DNA from 2 places in the Streptococcus sp. ELY_125 genome. Region 2 is predicted to be linked to the other one. Evidence: predicted binding sites of a transcription regulator. Region 2 holds the regulator's gene; the other holds the start of a gene.
What was found. The regulator HrcA, encoded in region 2, represses chaperone genes, less so after heat shock. The targets are predictions, from matches to a motif close to TTAGCACTCNNNNNNNNNGAGTGCTAA.
Positions count from the first base shown of each region.

Region 1: a site for HrcA is predicted at 6,690-6,716, ahead of groES (co-chaperone GroES). Genes of this name have one in related genera too.

Region 1 is NZ_JBZFUM010000003.1:93,261-103,139, forward strand. Features, by position in the region: gene AC4HAL_RS02255 (sensor histidine kinase) at 1-899, shown strand, start outside; gene AC4HAL_RS02260 (response regulator) at 892-1,563, shown strand; gene AC4HAL_RS02265 (ABC transporter substrate-binding protein) at 1,568-2,863, shown strand; gene AC4HAL_RS02270 (PTS sugar transporter subunit IIA) at 3,130-3,570, shown strand; gene AC4HAL_RS02275 (PTS sugar transporter subunit IIB) at 3,702-4,196, shown strand; gene AC4HAL_RS02280 (PTS mannose/fructose/sorbose/N-acetylgalactosamine transporter subunit IIC) at 4,609-5,463, shown strand; gene AC4HAL_RS02285 (PTS system mannose/fructose/sorbose family transporter subunit IID) at 5,465-6,301, shown strand; gene AC4HAL_RS02290 (DUF202 domain-containing protein) at 6,321-6,617, shown strand; gene groES (co-chaperone GroES) at 6,736-7,020, shown strand; gene groL (chaperonin GroEL) at 7,090-8,718, shown strand; gene AC4HAL_RS02305 (DUF975 family protein) at 9,336-9,879, opposite strand, start outside.
Region 2 is NZ_JBZFUM010000017.1:11,250-21,128, reverse strand. Features, by position in the region: tRNA gene AC4HAL_RS07645 (tRNA-Cys) at 1-64, opposite strand, end outside; gene rpsB (30S ribosomal protein S2) at 271-1,047, shown strand; gene tsf (translation elongation factor Ts) at 1,351-2,391, shown strand; gene AC4HAL_RS07630 (ACT domain-containing protein) at 3,054-3,320, shown strand; gene AC4HAL_RS07625 (PFL family protein) at 3,333-4,670, shown strand; gene AC4HAL_RS07620 (histidine phosphatase family protein) at 4,754-5,455, shown strand; gene AC4HAL_RS07615 (M15 family metallopeptidase) at 5,442-6,176, shown strand; gene AC4HAL_RS07610 (glycoside hydrolase family 73 protein) at 6,193-6,777, shown strand; gene hrcA (heat-inducible transcriptional repressor HrcA) at 6,963-7,997, shown strand; gene grpE (nucleotide exchange factor GrpE) at 8,010-8,570, shown strand; gene dnaK (molecular chaperone DnaK) at 8,817-9,879, shown strand, end outside.

The DNA.
Region 1 (9,879 bases), on a different contig from region 2:
TTATGAGTTCGCTTATGCTTCTCATCTCTGATCCAGATGTCTTATCCAGTATTATCAAGATTCCTTCTTTGGACACCTACTTAGAATTTTATTCGGAACAGACACAATTTGGTTTTAAGCTAGTCAAAAACCTTCTCTATTCCTTTAATCTTGTTGCTTTTTTCGGTTCTTTTATTTTTTACATTGTTATTAGTGCCAAGGAACGTCAGGAAATGCAGGAAAAACTGCAGGAAATTGCTAAAATTAATGAGGATCTGAATGCCTACGCAGATCTAACGGAAAAAATTACCGAAGATCGTGAACGCAAGCGGATTTCACGCGAAATCCATGATACCTTAGGTCATGCTTTGACAGGAATTTCGTCGGGAATGGACGCTGTCTCGGTGCTGATTGATTTGAACCCTGATAAGGCTAAGGAACAAGTCGATAAGATGTCTCTAGTCGTGCGCAATAGTATTCAGGATGTCCGTCGCTCTCTTAATAAACTTCGACCGGGGGCTTTGGAAGGTCATACACTGAAAGAAGCACTCAAAAATATGTTGCTGGAGTACCAAAGTTTATCCTCCTTGCAGATTGATTTTGTCTACGACTGGGGAGATGTTGACTTAGATGTCACAACCGAGGACATTATCTTTCGAGCTATTCAGGAGTCGGTCACCAATTCTTTGCGCCACGGTCATGCCAGCATAGTCACTATTCGATGTTATCAGGATGATACCTCTTACCGTATCGTCATTCACGATGATGGCCAAGGATGCGAGCATATCAATATGGGCTATGGTCTTATGCAGATGCGGGAACGGCTCAGCATGGTTGGCGGCCGTATCTCTTATGATGGCAGCCAAGGCTTTTTAACTCATATTACTATACCGAGAATGAAAGGACAAATTCATGATTAAGGTGATGATTGCAGATGATCAGGAGCTGATCCGCGACTCCCTTCAAATTATTCTGTCAGCCCACGAAGATATAGATGTCGTTGGAACGGCTAGCAATGGCTTTGAAGTTTTAGAAGCTATTGCCTCCGAGCGTCCTGATGTTATCTTAATGGATATTCGCATGCCTAAAATGGACGGTGTTATGTGTACTCAGCGGGTAAAAGAACTGTATCCAGATGTTAAAATTATTATCTTGACGACCTTTGATGATGATGATTTTATTTTTAGTGCACTTAAGTTTGGTGCTTCGGGCTACCTCTTAAAGGGAGTATCAACACAGGAGCTTTATAAAGCAATTATTACTGTCTACGATGGCAAATCTATGCTCAATCCAGATATTGCAACTAAGGTGTTTAAGCTGTTCTCGCAGATGGCCCAATCAAATTTGAGTATTCAGGTAGAAGATGATCAGGTAGCTGATTTATCTAAAGCTGAATGGCGAATTATCCAGCAAGTTGGGTTTGGCTTGTCCAATAAAGAAATTGCGACAAAACTTTATCTGTCAGAAGGGACTATTCGCAACTATCTATCTAATATCCTCTCCAAACTTTCCCTGCGTGACCGAACCCAGCTGGCTATTTGGGCTGTTCAAACAGGTGTGACAACCAGAAATTTTGAGGATTAGATATATGGTAAAACATAAGTGGAAGAAGCTTCACTGGCAGATGTTGCTGCTGCTTTCCCTCCTTTTAGGGGTGGTCAGCCTGATTTACTGGAGCCGTTTTCATACTGTTCACTTGGAGTTGGGACTCTATACAGATAGCAGTTGGAATGTCCCCAGTGATGAAGGGACTCGCTTGATGGATCATGTTATTGCTAGGTTTGAAAAGGAGCACCCTAATGTTGAGGTGACTTATGAAAGCGGTATTGATAAGGATGATTATGCTGACTGGCTGTCAGACAAGATTGTTCTAGGACAGACACCTGATATTTTTATGGTTCCTGACGGCAGTTTTAGTTCTTTAGCTCAAAACCAGACTCTTCTCAATCTCAGCCCCTATTTTAAGAAGCTCAATACCAATGATTTTTATCAATCCAGTCTCAAAGCTGGCCAATACCGAGGTAAAAGCTATGGTCTGCCCTATGAAAATAATGTCATGATGCTTTGTATTAACAAGGATTTACTCAAGCAGGCGGGTGTCAGGATTCCTGAAGAAGGTTGGGACTTGGAAGAGTTTTATCAGCTGTGTAAAAGGTTGACTAAGGATAGTGATGGGGATGGTAATCTTGACCAATTTGGAGTGACCGAATACAGTTGGCGGGATGCAGTATCAGCCTACGGGCTGTCTATTTTCGCCGCTGACAACTCACAAAAAGTCTCCATCAACAATCCCCAAATCAAATCGGCACTAGACTATTATACTAAGCTGGATAAGCTATCTGGAACAACCAAATTGACCTCAAAAGATTTTGATAAGGGGAATGTAGCCTTTATGCCCATGACTCTGGCGGAATATCGGACCTATAAACCTTACCCTTATCATGTTGCCAAATATTCCTCTTTTGAGTGGACCTGTGTTCGCATGCCCGTAAAATCCTCCAGAGTAATTCCTAATCAACTCCAGACTTCCCTTTTTGGAATTTCATCTAAGAGCGGTCATAAAAGTCTAGCTTGGGAATTTATGAAACTTTTGGTTGAGAATGAACATCAGAGCCAACTAATGAAGAATTCTCCTGGAGCCTCTGTGAAGAAATCCGTGGTAACAAGCAGTTCTATGACTAAGCTTTTTAATCAGGATAGCCTCGGTGGTAACGCTCTTACTACCGACAATTTGACAGCTATGCTCTCACACTCGCGTGTTGAACCTCGCTCTTTAACCACCCAGGAGATATTAGACAAGGCTGATTACCTCATAGCTCAGTCCATATCGGAGGACAGCTTGGACGATGATTTACAGGCAATTCAGGATAAGCTGAACCAGTAGGCAAAAACTAGACTAATCTCCAATAATTAAAACCAATTAAAAACGCTCGCTCAATGAGGGACTGCGGCCTATTAGCAGCGTAAGTAAACTACAAATAAAAGTGTTGGGAAGACAAGCGCCTTAGAATCTTGTCTTCCCAACACTTTTTCTTTTTAAGTGACAAATGTCATTTCACGAGTGACAAGTGTTAATCGTATGATATGACAAACAACAATGTAAAAGCGTTTCCAATTTTTGTAAAATAAAGACAATAAAAGGAGGGTCTTATGAAGTATCTGGTGTTAGTCAGTCACGGTGGCTTGGCCGAGGGATTGAAAACCTCGTTGGCCATGTTTGCTGGCGATAAGATTGATCAAGTTCTAGCTTTTGGTCTGCAGAATGGTAAGTCAGTTGATGACTTTGCTAGTCAAATCAAGGAAGGCTTGGAAGCTCAGACAAATGAGCAGGATGAGTTTGTTGTCCTAGCGGATATTGTCGGCGGTAGTCCCCTGACAACATTCCTAAATGTTTTGGCCGAAAAAGGAAAATTGGATACAGCGCTGGTCATTGGCGGAATGAACTTAACAGCCGCTCTAACAGCTGTTGTCATGAAGGATATGCTGGAAGGGGAAGCTCTGGCAGAAAATATTCTATCGGAAGCTTCAACAGCTCTTCAGCAATTCCAAGTATCTGGTGATGATGATGCTGACGACGATGATGACATTTAGTTAGTAGTGCTTGATGGTCAACTTCAAGTCTTTCTAGCTGGTAAAAATGCTATATTTAGCAATTTTGCTAACCATTTTATTGTAATTATAACTAGCCTTAGGCTAAATTTATTTTAAGAGGAGAGAAGAACATGTCAATTTCATTTGTTCGTATCGATGACCGTATGATTCACGGTCAAACTGTAACACGTTGGGCAAAAGAGTACCCATGCGATGGGTTGATTGCGGTAAATGACGCAGCTGCCAATAATAAGGTATTAATCCAAGCTTACAAGGGAGCATCGGATAAGAAAACTTTTGTTTGGACCAAAGAAGCTTTTGCGCAAAAATCTAAAAAAGTAACAGATTCTGACAGCCGCTACTTCCTTATCGCTAAGAATCCTATCGATATGAAGGAAATTTTGGTGGATCAAGGCTTTGTACCAGATGATATTAAAGAAATTATTGTCGGTCCAGCTAATGATCGCCCCGGTGCTGCCAAACTTGGTAACAACCAGTCAATCACTCAAGAAGAGGCCGATGCTATTGAAGAGATTGAGAAAGCTGGTTACAAGGTGAAATTCCAGCTCCTACCAGATGTTTCTATCGGCTACTGGTCAGACTTTAAATCACAATTTGGTTATTAACGTAGAAGGCTTGTCTAGGTTTTAAAACACTGGGTAAACTACGGCAATCGTTATGATGGCTTACCTATCTACCTTACTAACTTTGTAGAAACTGCCTATAAGCAGTTTTGTCTGGTGATAAAGAGAAAGGCGATTGTCGCCAGTTTTCTCGTAACGTCTTAGTATCTTGTTAACTGAACACGGGCTAAAATCCTAGTAAAAAAGATAAACGTCCTTGTGTCCTTACGACACAGCGTCCGTTTCCTATTTTTATACGGATTTCTTCATGCCCTTTGTATCTTGCTAATTGAACACGAGCTGCGATCTGTGTCAAAAAGACAGCTTCTCCTAGAGTCTTGCGACTCTTCGTCGAACCTGCTATTTTGCCTTTGCTCGCTGACGCTCTTAGTATCTTAAATAAAGGAGAAATATTATGACAATTTCTTGGTTACAAGCAGCCATTCTTGGCTTGTTTGCCTGTTTGTCTTCCATGCCTGGCCTAGGTGGTACCACCATTGGTAACTACACTTTAGGTCGTCCCTTAGTCGGAGGTCTGGTCTGTGGCCTGATTCTTGGAGACCTTAAAACAGGTATCGTTTGTGGGGTTGCTATGCAGCTTGTTTACATCGCCTTGGTAACACCTGGTGGTACTGTATCAGCTGATGTTCGTGCGGTATCTTATATTGGTATTCCTTTGGCGATGGTTGCTATTCACTCACAAGGACTGTCAGCTAATTCAGCTGATGCAGCTAATCTTGCAAAATCAATGGGAACCTTGGTAGGTACTATTGGTACCGTGCTTTTCTACGGAACAGCTACTATGAACCTGGTATGGCAGCACATCGGCTGGAGAGCTGTTGAAAAGAGAGATTATAAAAAACTGTACGCAGTAGACTGGGGCCTTCCTTGGGTCTCCCATATCATCTTTTCATTCATTCCGACGCTAATTATGTGTAAACTAGGAGCAAGCGCAGTTACGGCGTTGAAAGAAGCACTGCCACTGGACGGTATTCCGATGAAGACCCTCTTTACGGTAGGTTCCTTGCTCCCATGTGTAGGGATTGCTATTCTTTTGAAACAAATTGTTGATAAGGCAGTTGACTTTATCCCATTCTTTGTTGGATTTACCCTTGCAGCATCATTGGGATTGAACTTGGTATCATGTGCAGTCATTTCCCTTATCTTTGCGGTCTTGTTCTATGAACTAGAAATGGCTAAAAACGCTAAGGCTACAGCAGTAGCTGGTGCAGATAATCTAGAATTTGATGACGATGAGGAGGATATCTAAGATGGCTCAAAAGAAAATTTCAAAGAAAACACTAACTAAATCCTTCCATCATTGGTATTATGGGAACTTAACCTGCTTCTCACAAGAGCATATGCAGACCTTTGGTTACCTAACCTCTATGCTGCCAATCGTTGAAGAGCTTTACGATAATGAAGATGATAAAGCGCGTTCTATGCAGACCTATACGGCCTTCTTCAATACAGAACCACAACTTGGTTCCCTTATTGTTGGGGTAACAGCTGGCTTGGAAGAAGCTCGTGCGAATGGTTCAGATGGTGTTGATGATGAAACTATCAATGGTCTACGTGCTGGTTTGATGGGACCCGTTGCTGGTATCGGTGATTCCCTTGTTGTCGGTACTTTGATTCCAATTATCTTAGGGATTGCCCTTGGCTTGTCAACTGGCGGTTCGCCGGTCGGTGCGATATTCTATATTGTGGTTTGGAATCTCTTAGCCTACTTTGGTATGCGTTTTGCCTACTTCAAGGGTTATGAACTTGGGGATAAGGCAGTTGAAGTTTTGGTTGGCCCCCAAGGACAAGCTATCCGTAAAGCCGTAGCTATTGTTGGTGGTATGGTTGTCGGTGCTGTAGCTGCAACTTGGGTTCCTATTAAAACAGCCTTTGAATTGAAGAATTCTTCTGGAAAAGCTTTCTTAGTGTTGCAAGACCAGTTGGATGGTGTTTATCCAGGCTTGTTAACAGCTTTAATTACCGTTTTCTGCTGGTGGTTGATGGCTAAGAAAAATATGTCGCCAATTAAAGTTATGCTGCTCTTAGTAGTTCTTGCTCTTGTTGGTGTCCTGACAGGCTTCTTCGATCCAGGATTAAAATACTAAATCAAAAAATGGAGCGCTTATGCTGACAGAAAAAGAATTTATCACCGGTTATGAGAAGGAGATTGCCTACCAAAAGCATATGATTGAAAATCTAGGACGTTGGTTTACGCTGATGTTTCTCATCGCTAGCATTGGTATCATCTTAGTTTATCTGCTTTCAGCATATCTCGTCGTTCGTATTATCGGTATTGTCCTGATTATCTTGGGAGTATTAGGAATGCTGCTCTTTGGCTACGGTATTTACAAGGGGCGCCTTAATGTCCAAAAAGTTATCGATGACTTTGAAGAAAAGATGACTCGGGCAAAAGCAAAATAAAACAAAAACTTTGTCGGAAGACAGAGTTTTTTCTTGACTATTTTTGACCAAATGATACAATGATAAGTGTAATTAGCACTCAAGATATTAGAGTGCTAAAAAATATTGGAGGTTTATTATGTTGAAGCCATTAGGTGATCGTATTGTTGTAAAATTTGAAGAAGTAGAAGAAACGACAGCAAGTGGTTTTGTTTTAGCAGGCGGCTCTCATGAAGCCACTAAAACAGCGACTGTTGTAGCCGTTGGTCAGGGTAGTCGCACCTTGACAGGAGAACTCGTTGCTCCAAGCGTTTCTGCGGGTGATAAAGTACTCGTTGAAAATGGAGCTGGTCTTGACGTCAAAGACGGTGATGACAAGGTCTCAATCATTCGTGAAGCAGATATTTTAGCTGTATTAGCCTAATCGGCTAGCTGCCCCATGTCTGTAATAATTTTATAAATAGAAACTTTAGAAAGTAGGAAAGTAACTATTATGGCAAAAGATATTAAATTTTCAGCCGATGCCCGTTCTGCTATGGTGCGCGGGGTTGATGCGCTGGCAGATACTGTTAAGGTAACGCTTGGCCCTAAAGGTCGTAATGTTGTTTTGGAAAAATCCTTTGGTTCACCCTTGATTACGAATGACGGTGTAACTATTGCTAAGGAAATCGAACTAGAAGACCATTTTGAAAACATGGGGGCCAAATTAGTTTCAGAAGTTGCTTCAAAAACTAATGATATTGCAGGTGACGGAACAACTACAGCCACTGTTTTAACCCAAGCCATCGTTCGCGAAGGGCTTAAAAATGTAACAGCAGGAGCTAACCCAATCGGTATCCGTCGCGGTATCGAAAGAGCTGTTGCAACAGCTGTTGAAGGCTTAAAAGCTATCGCTCAACCAGTTTCTGGTAAAGAAGCTATTGCGCAAGTTGCTGCTGTATCTTCACGTTCTGAAAAAGTTGGTGAATACATTTCAGAAGCTATGGAAAAAGTTGGCAATGACGGTGTCATCACCATTGAAGAGTCCCGTGGTATGGAAACTGAATTGGACGTTGTTGAAGGGATGCAATTTGATCGCGGTTACCTTTCTCAATACATGGTAACCGATAATGAAAAGATGGTTGCTGATCTGGATAATCCTTATATCTTGATTACCGATAAGAAAATTTCAAATATCCAAGATGTTCTTCCTCTTTTAGAAGAAGTACTTAAAACCAGCCGCCCGCTCTTGATTATCGCAGACGATGTTGATGGAGAAGCTTTACCTACATTGGTTCTAAATAAGATTCGCGGAACCTTTAATGTTGTTGCGGTTAAAGCACCAGGTTTTGGTGATCGCCGCAAGGCTATGTTGGAAGATATTGCTGTTTTGACTGGTGGTACTGTCATTACCGAAGACCTCGGTCTGGAACTCAAGGATGCCAGCATCGCTTCTCTTGGTCAGGCTGCTAAAATCACTATTGACAAAGATTCAACAGTGATTGTTGAAGGAGCTGGCGAAGCCTCTGCCATTACAGAGCGTGTCAACTTGATCAAATCACAATTAGAAACAACAACATCAGACTTTGATCGTGAAAAGTTGCAAGAACGGTTGGCAAAATTATCTGGTGGTGTTGCAGTTATCAAGGTTGGTGCTGCGACTGAAACCGAATTAAAAGAAATGAAACTCCGCATTGAAGATGCCCTTAATGCAACTCGCGCTGCTGTTGAAGAAGGTATCGTTGCCGGTGGTGGTACAGCCCTTGTTAATGTCATTGAAAAAGTTGCCTCTCTTGATGTGAAGGGGGATGAAGCAACTGGCCGTAACATTGTTCTGCGTGCGCTTGAAGAACCCGTTCGTCAAATTGCCCGTAACGCTGGCTATGAAGGTTCCGTTATCATCGAAAAACTTAAAGCTAGCGCTGTTGGTACAGGCTTTAATGCAGCCGATGGAAGCTGGGTAGATATGGTTGAAGCAGGAATCATCGATCCTGTCAAAGTTAGCCGTTCGGCCCTGCAAAATGCAGCTTCTGTTGCTAGCCTCATTCTAACAACTGAAGCTGTTGTCGCTGATCACCCAGAAGAGTCATCAGCACCGGCAGCACCAGCTATGGATCCAGGTATGATGGGTGGCATGATGTAATAGAGACAACCTATCTAAGTAGCAAAGGAGCTGGCTGGTTAAGAGAGTGGGACTCAATCAGTAAATCGAGGTAAAATCACGATTTTGATTTTCCTCGCTCTCTTATTTTAAGGCTCAGGGCTCTGCCACTTTCCTGTTTTTAGGTGGCAGGCTTTGGCAGTCTATCCCCAGACTGTTGGAGCTATCACTTAGGTGGTAGTTAAACAGTCCAGTGGACTGTTTAAGGAGTCGCCTAAAGATAGGGAAGCGCCCCAAGATAAGGACCGCCAATCAGCAGCGGTTCATTGAAGATAAAGCACCTAATGAACTGTGTGGGAGTAAGACTTGTTGGCTATACCAACAAGTCTTACTCCCAACCACTGCGTCGATCTGGTAAATCTAGGATAATGCTAATGGATCTGGATTTTTGTCCCAGACTCTTCTTGCTAACTCTAAAGAGACAGTGTTATCAGCTGTCTCTTTTTTGTACTGTAACGTTAAAGGCTTTCTAGCTATCATAATTGGCTGAAAGATTAGGCTGGCTTGCTATGATGAATGAATTATATTCCTCACTAACTTATAAAAATGGAAGGCTCATCTGAACCTTCCGTTTTTTCTTTTCAATATGGGAGTAGCTTTTAATCCGTTAGAGCAGCTGGATTTTGACCAATGAGAGTCCGGTAGAACTCAGCATGTGTCGCTAGGATGTAAGGGTAGAGCCAGAGATAGCCGATTCCAAGGGTTAGGGTTGCTAAGAGCCACCAACCAAGAAAACTGAGATCAAGGACGAAAAGTTCCCATTTGTGTCCCTTCATCAAATGCTTGGATCTGGTGATGGCTTCGGTAGCTGTTAGTTTTTTTCCTTGTCGTTTAAGATCATCAACGATATAGATAGACATAGCATAAGAGTAAGCTTTGATGATGCCAGGGATAATGAGGAGCAAAGTCCAAAGTAGTATGAAGATATATTGAAGAATCCAAGTCAGAATAAAGGACCAAATACGACCTTCTGTAAATCCTGCGAAGACGCTGGCAAGAATATTTTCGTCCTTACGATTATCAATCAAATGAAGAAAGCCTAGAATAGTACTGGCAGCAATCAAGCCAAGGAATAGGCCGCCGGTTTGTACCAAAGGTGAAGCATAAAAAGTGACATGTATACCAGTAATAAGACCATTATGG
Region 2 (9,879 bases):
AGACGGATTTGAACCGACGATCAAGCTTTTGCAGAGCCGTGCCTTACCACTTGGCTATACCGCCTTATAACGCATTATATTTTATCTTAAATTCTTGTCCTAGTCAAGTCAAATTAGCTTGATTTATCCTATGAAATTTGCTATTATGGTAGGGTCGCCAGTTAGGTGATAATACTCATCCTGGATGAATCGTGAGTCTGTTGCTCTTAGAGTTGGCTTGCGAGCTGAAATCCAAGAGAGGAAAAAAACAATTTAAAGGAGAAACTACTCATGGCAGTAATTTCAATGAAACAACTTCTTGAGGCTGGTGTTCACTTCGGTCACCAAACTCGCCGCTGGAACCCTAAGATGGCTAAGTACATCTTTACAGAGCGTAACGGCATTCATGTTATCGACCTTCAGCAAACTGTAAAATTGGCTGATCAAGCTTACGATTTTATTCGTGATGCTGCAGCGAACGAAGCAGTGATCTTGTTTGTTGGTACTAAAAAGCAAGCAGCTGAAGCTATCGCTGAAGAAGCTACACGTGCTGGTCAATATTTCATCAACCACCGTTGGTTGGGTGGTACCTTGACAAACTGGGATACTATCCAAAAACGCATCGCACGCCTTAAAGAAATCAAACGTATGGAAGAAGAAGGAACTTTTGAAGTTCTTCCTAAGAAAGAAGTTGCCCTTCTTAACAAACAACGTGCCCGTCTTGAAAAATTCTTGGGTGGTATCGAAGATATGCCACGCATCCCAGATGTGATGTACGTTGTTGATCCACATAAAGAACAAATCGCTGTTAAAGAAGCTAAGAAACTTGGTATTCCAGTTGTGGCTATGGTTGATACCAACACAGATCCAGATGACATCGATGTTATTATCCCAGCCAATGATGATGCTATCCGCGCCGTCAAGTTGATCACTTCTAAGATGGCAGATGCTATCATCGAAGGAAACCAAGGTGAAGACAGCTCTGTTGAAGAAGAACTGGCAGCTAGCGAAAATGCTGCAGATTCAATGGAAGAAATCGTTGAAGTAGTTGAAGGCGACAACGAATAAACTTTAGGAAATGAAAAAGCCTTAAGGGCAGGGCTCAGCCCTCGCTCTTTTATATTAAGATATAAGCTCGTAAAGCGACTGAGAATTTAGGAAAGTACATGTTTTTGTGTGTTTGAGCACAAGGTGACTTATCTCAAATATTGGGCTTTCAAAACGTGCTTGATTTTAAGACACTAAACCGTCAGCGATACGATATAAATAGTGAGGGCAACGAGATGCATGGGCATTTAAGAAAGCTTCATCTTTTACACAGTGTCGTGGATGAGTTCAATTATTATTCATATATTATTTGGAGGATGAATCATGGCAGAAATTACTGCAAAGCTTGTTAAAGAATTGCGTGAAAAATCTGGTGCTGGCGTCATGGACGCTAAGAAAGCACTTGTAGAAACTGATGGCGATATCGAAAAGGCGGTCGAGTTGCTGCGCGAAAAAGGTATGGCTAAGGCTGCTAAAAAAGCAGACCGCGTTGCCGCTGAAGGCTTGACAGGTGTTTACGTTGCTGGTAATGTAGCTGCAGTTGTTGAAGTTAACGCTGAAACAGACTTTGTTGCGAAAAATGCTCAATTTGTTGACCTTGTTAATGAAACGGCTAAAGTGATTGCTGAAAGCAAACCAGTTAACAACGAAGAAGCTCTTGCACTGGTAATGCCTTCAGGTGACACACTTGAAGCTGCCTATGTAAACGCTACAGCAACTATCGGTGAAAAAATCTCATTCCGCCGTTTCCAAGTATTGGAAAAAGCAGATAATCAAGTCTTTGGCGCTTATCAACACAATGGTGGCCGCATCGGTGTTATCTCCGTAGTTGAAGGTGGCGATGAGGCTTTGGCTAAGCAAGTCTCTATGCATATTGCAGCCATGAGTCCTAAAGTGCTCTCTTACAAGGAATTGGATGAGCAATTCATCAAGGGCGAATTGGCTCAGATGAACCACAAAATCGATCAAGATAACGAAAGCCGTGCTATGGTTAACAAGCCAGCTCTTCCGCACTTGAAATACGGCTCTAAGGGTCAATTGACAGATGATGTGCTTGCTCAAGCAGAAGCGGACATCAAAGCTGAATTGCAAGCTGAAGGCAAACCAGAAAAAATCTGGGATAAAATCATCCCAGGTAAAATGGACCGCTTCATGTTGGACAATACTAAAGTTGACCAGGAATACACATTACTTGCCCAAGTGTACATCATGGATGACAGCAAGACGGTTGAAGCCTATCTTGACTCAGTAAATGCCAAAGTTACCGAATTTGCGCGCTTTGAAGTTGGTGAAGGTATCGAAAAAGCTTCTAATGACTTTGAAAACGAAGTTGCTGCAACAATGGCTGCTGCCCTTAATAATTAAGGTATTAAGCCTTTTACGCTCAAAGCAAAATAGGGATGTAGAGGCAAACTTTGGGAAGCTTTCCCCCTTTTGCAAGTATTGCAGGCTGCTTTTATTCTAAGAATACTGGGTTCATAGAAGCAACTAAGATTTTAAGAAGGTAGCCTTGCGCACAAGGAGGCTTATCTAGATACCGAGTTTGGAGCGTATTCAATTTAGCACAGAGAGTGGGGCTCAATCAGTAAATCGTGGTAAAATCACGATTTTGATTTTCCTCGCTCTCTTATTTTATGGTTCAAACCTCTGCCACTTTCTTGTTTTTAGGTGGCAGGTCTTGGCAGTCTATCCCCACTGCCAAACTCCACTGGACTGTTTAAGGAGTCGTCTAAAAATAGGACTGCACCTCAAGATAAGGATCGCCAATCAGCAGTGGTTCATTGGGTGTTAAAGCACCTAATGAACTGTGCAGGAGTAAGACTTCTTGGCTATGCCAAGAAGTCTTACTCCCAACCACTGCGTCGATCTGGTAAATCTAGGATAATGCTAACGGGTCTGGACTTTTGTCCCAGACTCTTTTTTATTCCAAAAAGTTCGGGAATTAAGCCTTTAGCCCCGAATATTCGTAGAAAAAAGCTTATTTATATGATAAAATACTAACAATATTAAACGAAGAGGTGTTTAACATGAAAGCGATTATTACCGTTGTTGGGAAAGATACCCAAGGAATTGTGGCTGGCGTTTCAACTAAAATAGCTGATTTAGGTCTTAACATTGATGATATTACTCAAACTATTTTAGATGAGTATTTTATGATGATGGCCATAGTTTCTTCAGAAGAGAAGAAGGACTTTGCTATTTTGCGCTCTGAGTTGGAAGCGCTGGGAGAGAGGCTGCAGGTTAAGATTAATATTCAAAGCTCTGCTATTTTTGATGCCATGCACAATTTATAAGGGGGTAAGGAAATGGATATTAAGCAGGTCACAGAAACCATAGCCATGATTGAAGAGCAGAATTTTGATGTTCGTACCATTACCATGGGTATCTCTCTTCTTGATTGCATTGATTCAGATATCAGTAGAGCTGCTGAAAAAGTCTACCAAAAAATTGTTGATAAGGCGAGCAGGTTGGTTGAAGTTGGGGATGAAATTTCAGCTGAATTGGGGATTCCAATTGTCAACAAACGTATCTCTGTAACACCTATTTCCATCATTGGCGCAGCGACGGATGCAGACAGTTATGTTCCTTTAGCTAAGGCGCTGGATCGCGCAGCTAAAAATATTGGTATTAATTTTATCGGCGGTTTTTCAGCATTGGTGCAAAAGGGCTATCAAAAGGGAGATGAAATTCTCATCAATTCTATTCCCCAAGCTTTGGCTGAGACTGACTTTGTCTGTTCATCTGTCAATATCGGATCAACCAAGTCTGGTATCAATATGACTGCAGTACGTGATATGGGGCGCATTATCAAGGAGACTTCGGCAGCTTCTGAGATGGGTCCTGCTAAGCTGGTTGTTTTTGCGAATGCTGTTGAGGACAATCCTTTCATGGCAGGTGCTTTTCACGGCGTAGGAGAAGCCGATGTTGTCATTAATGTTGGTGTCTCAGGACCAGGGGTGGTTAAGCGTGCTTTGGAAAAAGTTCGCGGTCAAAGCTTTGACGTTGTCGCTGAAACGGTTAAAAAAACAGCTTTCAAAATTACTCGAATTGGCCAATTAGTAGGTAGTTTGGCGTCGGAGCGCTTGGGTGTTAAGTTTGGTATTGTTGATCTGTCGCTTGCTCCGACTCCGGCAGTCGGCGATTCAGTTGCTCGAGTTCTTGAAGAAATGGGGCTGGAGACAGTCGGCACTCATGGTACAACGGCAGCGCTGGCTCTGCTTAATGACCAAGTCAAAAAGGGCGGTGTTATGGCCTGCAACCAAGTTGGCGGTCTATCCGGTGCCTTTATCCCTGTGTCGGAGGATGAAGGGATGATTGCAGCAGTGCAAAGCGGTTCTCTGAATCTGGAAAAATTAGAAGCAATGACAGCGATTTGTTCGGTTGGTTTAGACATGATTGCTATTCCCGAGGAGACCCCAGCAGAGACTATTGCGGCCATGATTGCTGATGAGGCAGCTATCGGCGTGATCAATCAGAAGACAACAGCGGTGCGCATTATTCCTAAAGGAAAAGAAGGCGATATGATCGAATTCGGCGGTCTGTTGGGTGCAGCCCCAGTTATGTCTGTCAACAAGAAATCATCTGCAGATTTTATTGCGAGAGGTGGTCAGATTCCTGCCCCTATTCATAGTTTTAAAAATTAATTATTGGACACCTATTTTTTGATAGGTGTTTTAATTGGCTTAAATTTGGTATAATAATAAAAAACTCGGGAGAAGGTCTTATTATGGCAAAAACACGACTATTTATTGCCCGTCACGGGAAAACCATGTTTAATACAATTGGTCGGGCGCAGGGGTGGTCAGATACACCCTTGACGAAAGATGGAGAAAAAGGAATCAAGGAGTTGGGTCTTGGCTTGAAAGCGGCCGGTTTGCATTTTGCTGCGGCTTACTCTAGCGACAGTGGCCGGACTCTACAGACGATGGAAATTATCCTGAGTGAACTGGGGCAAGAGACGATTCCTTATAAGCGGGATAAGCGGATTCGTGAGTGGTGCTTTGGTAGTTTGGACGGAGGGTATGATGCTGAACTCTTTAACGGTGTTATGCCACGGGTTTTTGATAAGCCTGTTGAAGAGCTGACATATAAGGATATGGCTGATGCTATTTTAGCCGTTGATACAGCAGGCTGGGCTGAGCCTTGGGATGTGCTGAGGGAACGGATCCTTTCGGGATTTACCGATATTGCTAAGGAAGTTGAGAGTCAAGGGGGTGGTGATGCTATCGTAGTTAGCCACGGTATGACTATCGGCACACTGATGGGATTGCTGGATTCAACTTTACCGCGCAGTCTAGCTCTAGATAATGGCAGTGTTTGTCAGCTGACTTATGAAGAAGGTCGATTTCATATTGATGCTATCGGTGATATGTCTTATCGCCAAAAAGGCAGAGAATTGTTAGAAAAGGAAGTGTATGAAAAGTCGTAATCGCAATCTCTTGGTAGCTTTTATCGCTGCCCTGCTAATTATTTTTGGTGTTGCCTATGTTCGTGATAAACAAGAATCTCACCAGTCTCAAGTCAATTCGTCTTCTCATCAATCTGCTATGAAAGAGTCTAAAGCAACTGCAGAATTACCAAATGTTTCAGCAGACGATTGGCAGCTGATTCTTGTCAATCGGGATAATCTTACAGAAGAACTTAATCCTGAATTGACTTCAGTGGATAATATAGAGGTGGATTCTCGAATTGCTGATAATGTTAGAGATTTTTTAGAGGCGGCCCAACAAATTGATAGCAGTGAGCATTTGATTTCAGGCTATCGCAGTGTCGCCTATCAGGAGGAGCTCTTTAGTTCTTATGTTAAACAAGAAATGTCCAGTGATCCTAGTTTGAGCGAGGATGAGGCCAAGGAAAAGGTCAAGACCTATTCGCAGCCGGCAGGTGCTAGTGAACATCAGACAGGTTTAGCTATTGATATGAGTACCGTTGACAATCTTAACGAAAGCGATCCAACTGTTGTTTCTCAAATTAAGAAGTTGGCCCCCCGATATGGTTTTGTGTTACGCTTTGAAAAGGGCAAAAGTGACTCAACAGGCGTAGACTATGAAGACTGGCATTTCCGCTATGTCGGTAAGGCCTCGGCCAAATATATGACGGAGCATGATCTAAGCTTGGAAGAGTACCTTGCAGTGCTCAAGAAGAAATAAGTAAGGAGGTATATTTATGAGAACTAGGCTAAAATTTCGGCCTTTTATAATTGTTTTTGGCTTTGTTTTAGCCCTTATCCTTTTGCCCTTGCTTTTTAACATGAGAACTAAGGCTGCCAACACTAAGGTGGTATCTCACTATAGTCAGGAAGCTTTTATCAAGGAGGTTGCTCCAACTGCTCAAAAACTATCCAAAGCGTATGGAGTCAAAGCTTCTATTATCATTGCCCAGATGGCTCAGTCGTCTGACTATGGCTCTAATTTACTAGCGGTGCGTTATCACAACTATACAGGTATGTTAGCACAATCAGGACAGGCAAGGATTGTTTTAACGACTCAGTCTTACGAATCGGGTCAATGGCGGACAGTTAAGCAGCCTTACGCCATTTATACGGACTGGCAGAGTAGCCTTTCGGCTTATATGGAGGCATTGAGTTCTGGACTGTGGGGGACCCAGCTTTATACAACAGTAGCAACAGCTGAGGAATACACGACTGCTGTTCAAGCCTTGCAAAAAGCTGGCGTTAGTCCCGATCCTCATTATGCGGATAAACTCACTGCTATTATTCAGAAGCATCAGCTAACAAAGTATGATAAATGAGGTGGATGGAAGGTTTCTAAACCTATTGCCCAAATTGCAGTAGAAATAAGTCTTTTAGCACTCTTTTTGAAAGAGTGCTAATTTTTTGAGTTTTTCCCTTGACATCAATTTTTAGAGCAGTATAATAGAAACATAAGTTAGCACTCGTGTCATAAGAGTGCTAAATCTGACAGGAGGTGTCGGGGATGATTACACAGCGTCAAAATGATATTTTGTCCGTCATTATTGAATTGTTTACACAGACTCATGAACCTGTCGGATCAAAGCTTTTACAGAACTACATTGCTTCTAGCAGTGCTACGATTCGTAATGATATGGCTGCTTTAGAAAAAATTGGTTTATTGGAAAAAGCTCATACATCAAGTGGTCGCTTGCCCAGTCGTCAAGGTTTTCAATACTATGTCAATCATTTGTTAAATCTTGAGCGTGTTGATGAAGCGGATGTTTATGAGGTCGTCAAGGCTTTTGACTTTGAATTTTTTAAATTAGAGGATTTGTTACAAAAGGCTAGTGATATTTTGGCAAAGCTGACTGGCTGTACTGCTGTTGCTCTGGATGTTGAACCTAGCAATCAGCGCTTGAGCGCTTTTGATATTGTAAAGCTCAGTCACCACGATGCTCTAGCTGTCATGACTTTTGATGATTCCAATACTGTTACAAGTCAGTTTGCTATTCCCAAGAATTTTCTTGATGAGGATTTAGCCACTTTAAGCAATCTGGTATGTGAACGCTTTTTAGGGCAAACAGTGATGGAAATTCATTATCGGATTCGAACTGAGATCCCGCAGATTGTCCAACGCTATTTCAAGGTAACAGATAATGTCTTGGAATTATTTGAACATATCTTTAAGGAAATGTTTGTAGAAAAACTGTTCTTATCTGGTAAAGAGAATCTCCTCAGATATGCTGATGTTAAAACCTATCGCTTGTTTGATAATAATCAAGAGTTGGCTCTGGATATTAGAAAACAATTTCAAGATGAGCAGCCTTATGTTATTCGATTGGCTGAAGAAAATCAACAAGGGCTTAAGTCTTTGACTCAGTTATCCTACAAATTTTTAATCCCTTATCGTGGATTCGGTAGCTTGAGTCTTATGGGGCCTGTTACTGTAGATTATCAGCGGACTTTGGGACTTCTTAGCATTGTTAGTCGGGTTTTAACGATGAAGTTAGCGGATTTTTATCGCTATCTTAGCAGTAATCATTACGAGGTAAATTAAATAGGAGGCATTATGTCAGAAGATATTAAAAAAGAAAACGAAGAGGCTGCTGAAGAGACAGTGACAACGGTTTCTGAAGATGAAGAAAATCAGCAGGAGGCGACTGTAGTCGATAATGATGAAGAGGCTCCTGAAAAATCAGAACTTGAAGAAGCTCTTGCGAAGGCAGATGATTTTGAAAATAAATATCTGCGGGCTCACGCGGAGATGCAAAATATTCAGCGACGCGCCAATGAAGAGCGCCAGCAGCTGCAAAAGTATCGTTCACAGGATCTAGCTAAGGCGATTTTGCCTAGTTTGGATAATTTGGAGCGTGCTTTAGCGGTTGAGGGCTTGAGCGATGATGTGAAAAAAGGCTTGGAAATGGTACAAGAAAGCCTGATCCAAGCTCTCAAAGAAGAAGGCGTGGAAGAAGTAACAGTCGAAAGCTTTGATCACAATTTTCACATGGCAGTGCAGACCTTACCAGCTGACGATGAGCACCCAGCAGACAGTATTGCAGAAATCTTCCAAAAAGGCTACAAACTGCACGATCGGCTGCTTCGGCCAGCTATGGTGGTGGTGTATAACTAGTCAATAATGATGGGCATTAAAACGCCTCATCATTATACGGCAACCGCTATGGCGGATTGCCTAGACTCCTTACTAGCTCGATAGCAAAATGGTATCGATTTTACTATCAAACTAGTAACAGACTGACTTGTCCGAAATGACAGAAAACTAGTAAATAACGAACAAGAATAATAATTTAAATTTTGAAAGGAATTGAACGTTAATAGCAGTCGCTGGACTGTTTCAATGTTCTTGGTATCTTGTATTATGTCTAAAATTATTGGTATTGACTTAGGAACAACAAACTCAGCAGTTGCCGTTCTTGAAGGCACTGAAAGTAAAATTATCGCTAACCCAGAAGGTAACCGTACAACTCCTTCGGTTGTTTCATTTAAAAATGGGGAAATCATTGTCGGTGATGCCGCTAAGCGTCAAGCAGTAACAAACCCAGATACGGTTATTTCCATTAAGTCTAAAATGGGAACCTCTGAAAAAGTTTCTGCCAATGATAAAGAATATACTCCTCAAGAAATTTCAGCTATGATTCTGCAATACATCAAGGGATATGCTGAAGATTATCTTGGTGAAAAAGTTGAAAAGGCTGTCATCACTGTTCCGGCCTACTTCAATGATGCGCAACGTCAAGCAACTAAAGATGCTGGTAAAATCGCTGGTCTTGAAGTCGAACGGATCGTCAACGAACCAACTGCAGCAGCCCTTGCTTATGGTCTTGATAAACAAGATAAAGATGAAAAAATCTTAGTGTTTGACCTTGGTGGCGGTACCTTTGATGTCTCTATCCTTGAGTTAGGCGATGGTGTCTTCGATGTATTGGCTACTGCTGGTGATAATAAACTAGGTGGTGACGATTTCGACCAAAAGATTATTGACTACTTGGTTGATGAATTCAAGAAAGAAAATGGCATTGACCTGTCAACTGACAAGATGGCTCTGCAACGTTTGAAAGATGCTGCCGAAAAAGCTAAGAAGGACTTGTCGGGTGTCACCCAAACACAAATCAGCCTGCCTTTCATCACTGCGGGTGATGCTGGACCGCTCCACTTGGAAGTCTCATTAACACGTGCTAAATTTGATGATTTGACTCGCGATCTTGTTGACCGCACCAAGACCCCTGTTCGCCAAGCTTTGTCTGATGCTGATTTGAGCCTGTCAGAAATTGATGAAGTCATCTTAGTTGGTGGTTCAACGCGTATCCCTGCTGTTGTTGAAGCAGTTAAGGCTGAAACTGGTAAAGAACCAAACAAATCTGTAAACCCTGATGAAGTCGTAGCCATGGGTGCTGCTATTCAAGGTGGTGTCATCACTGGTG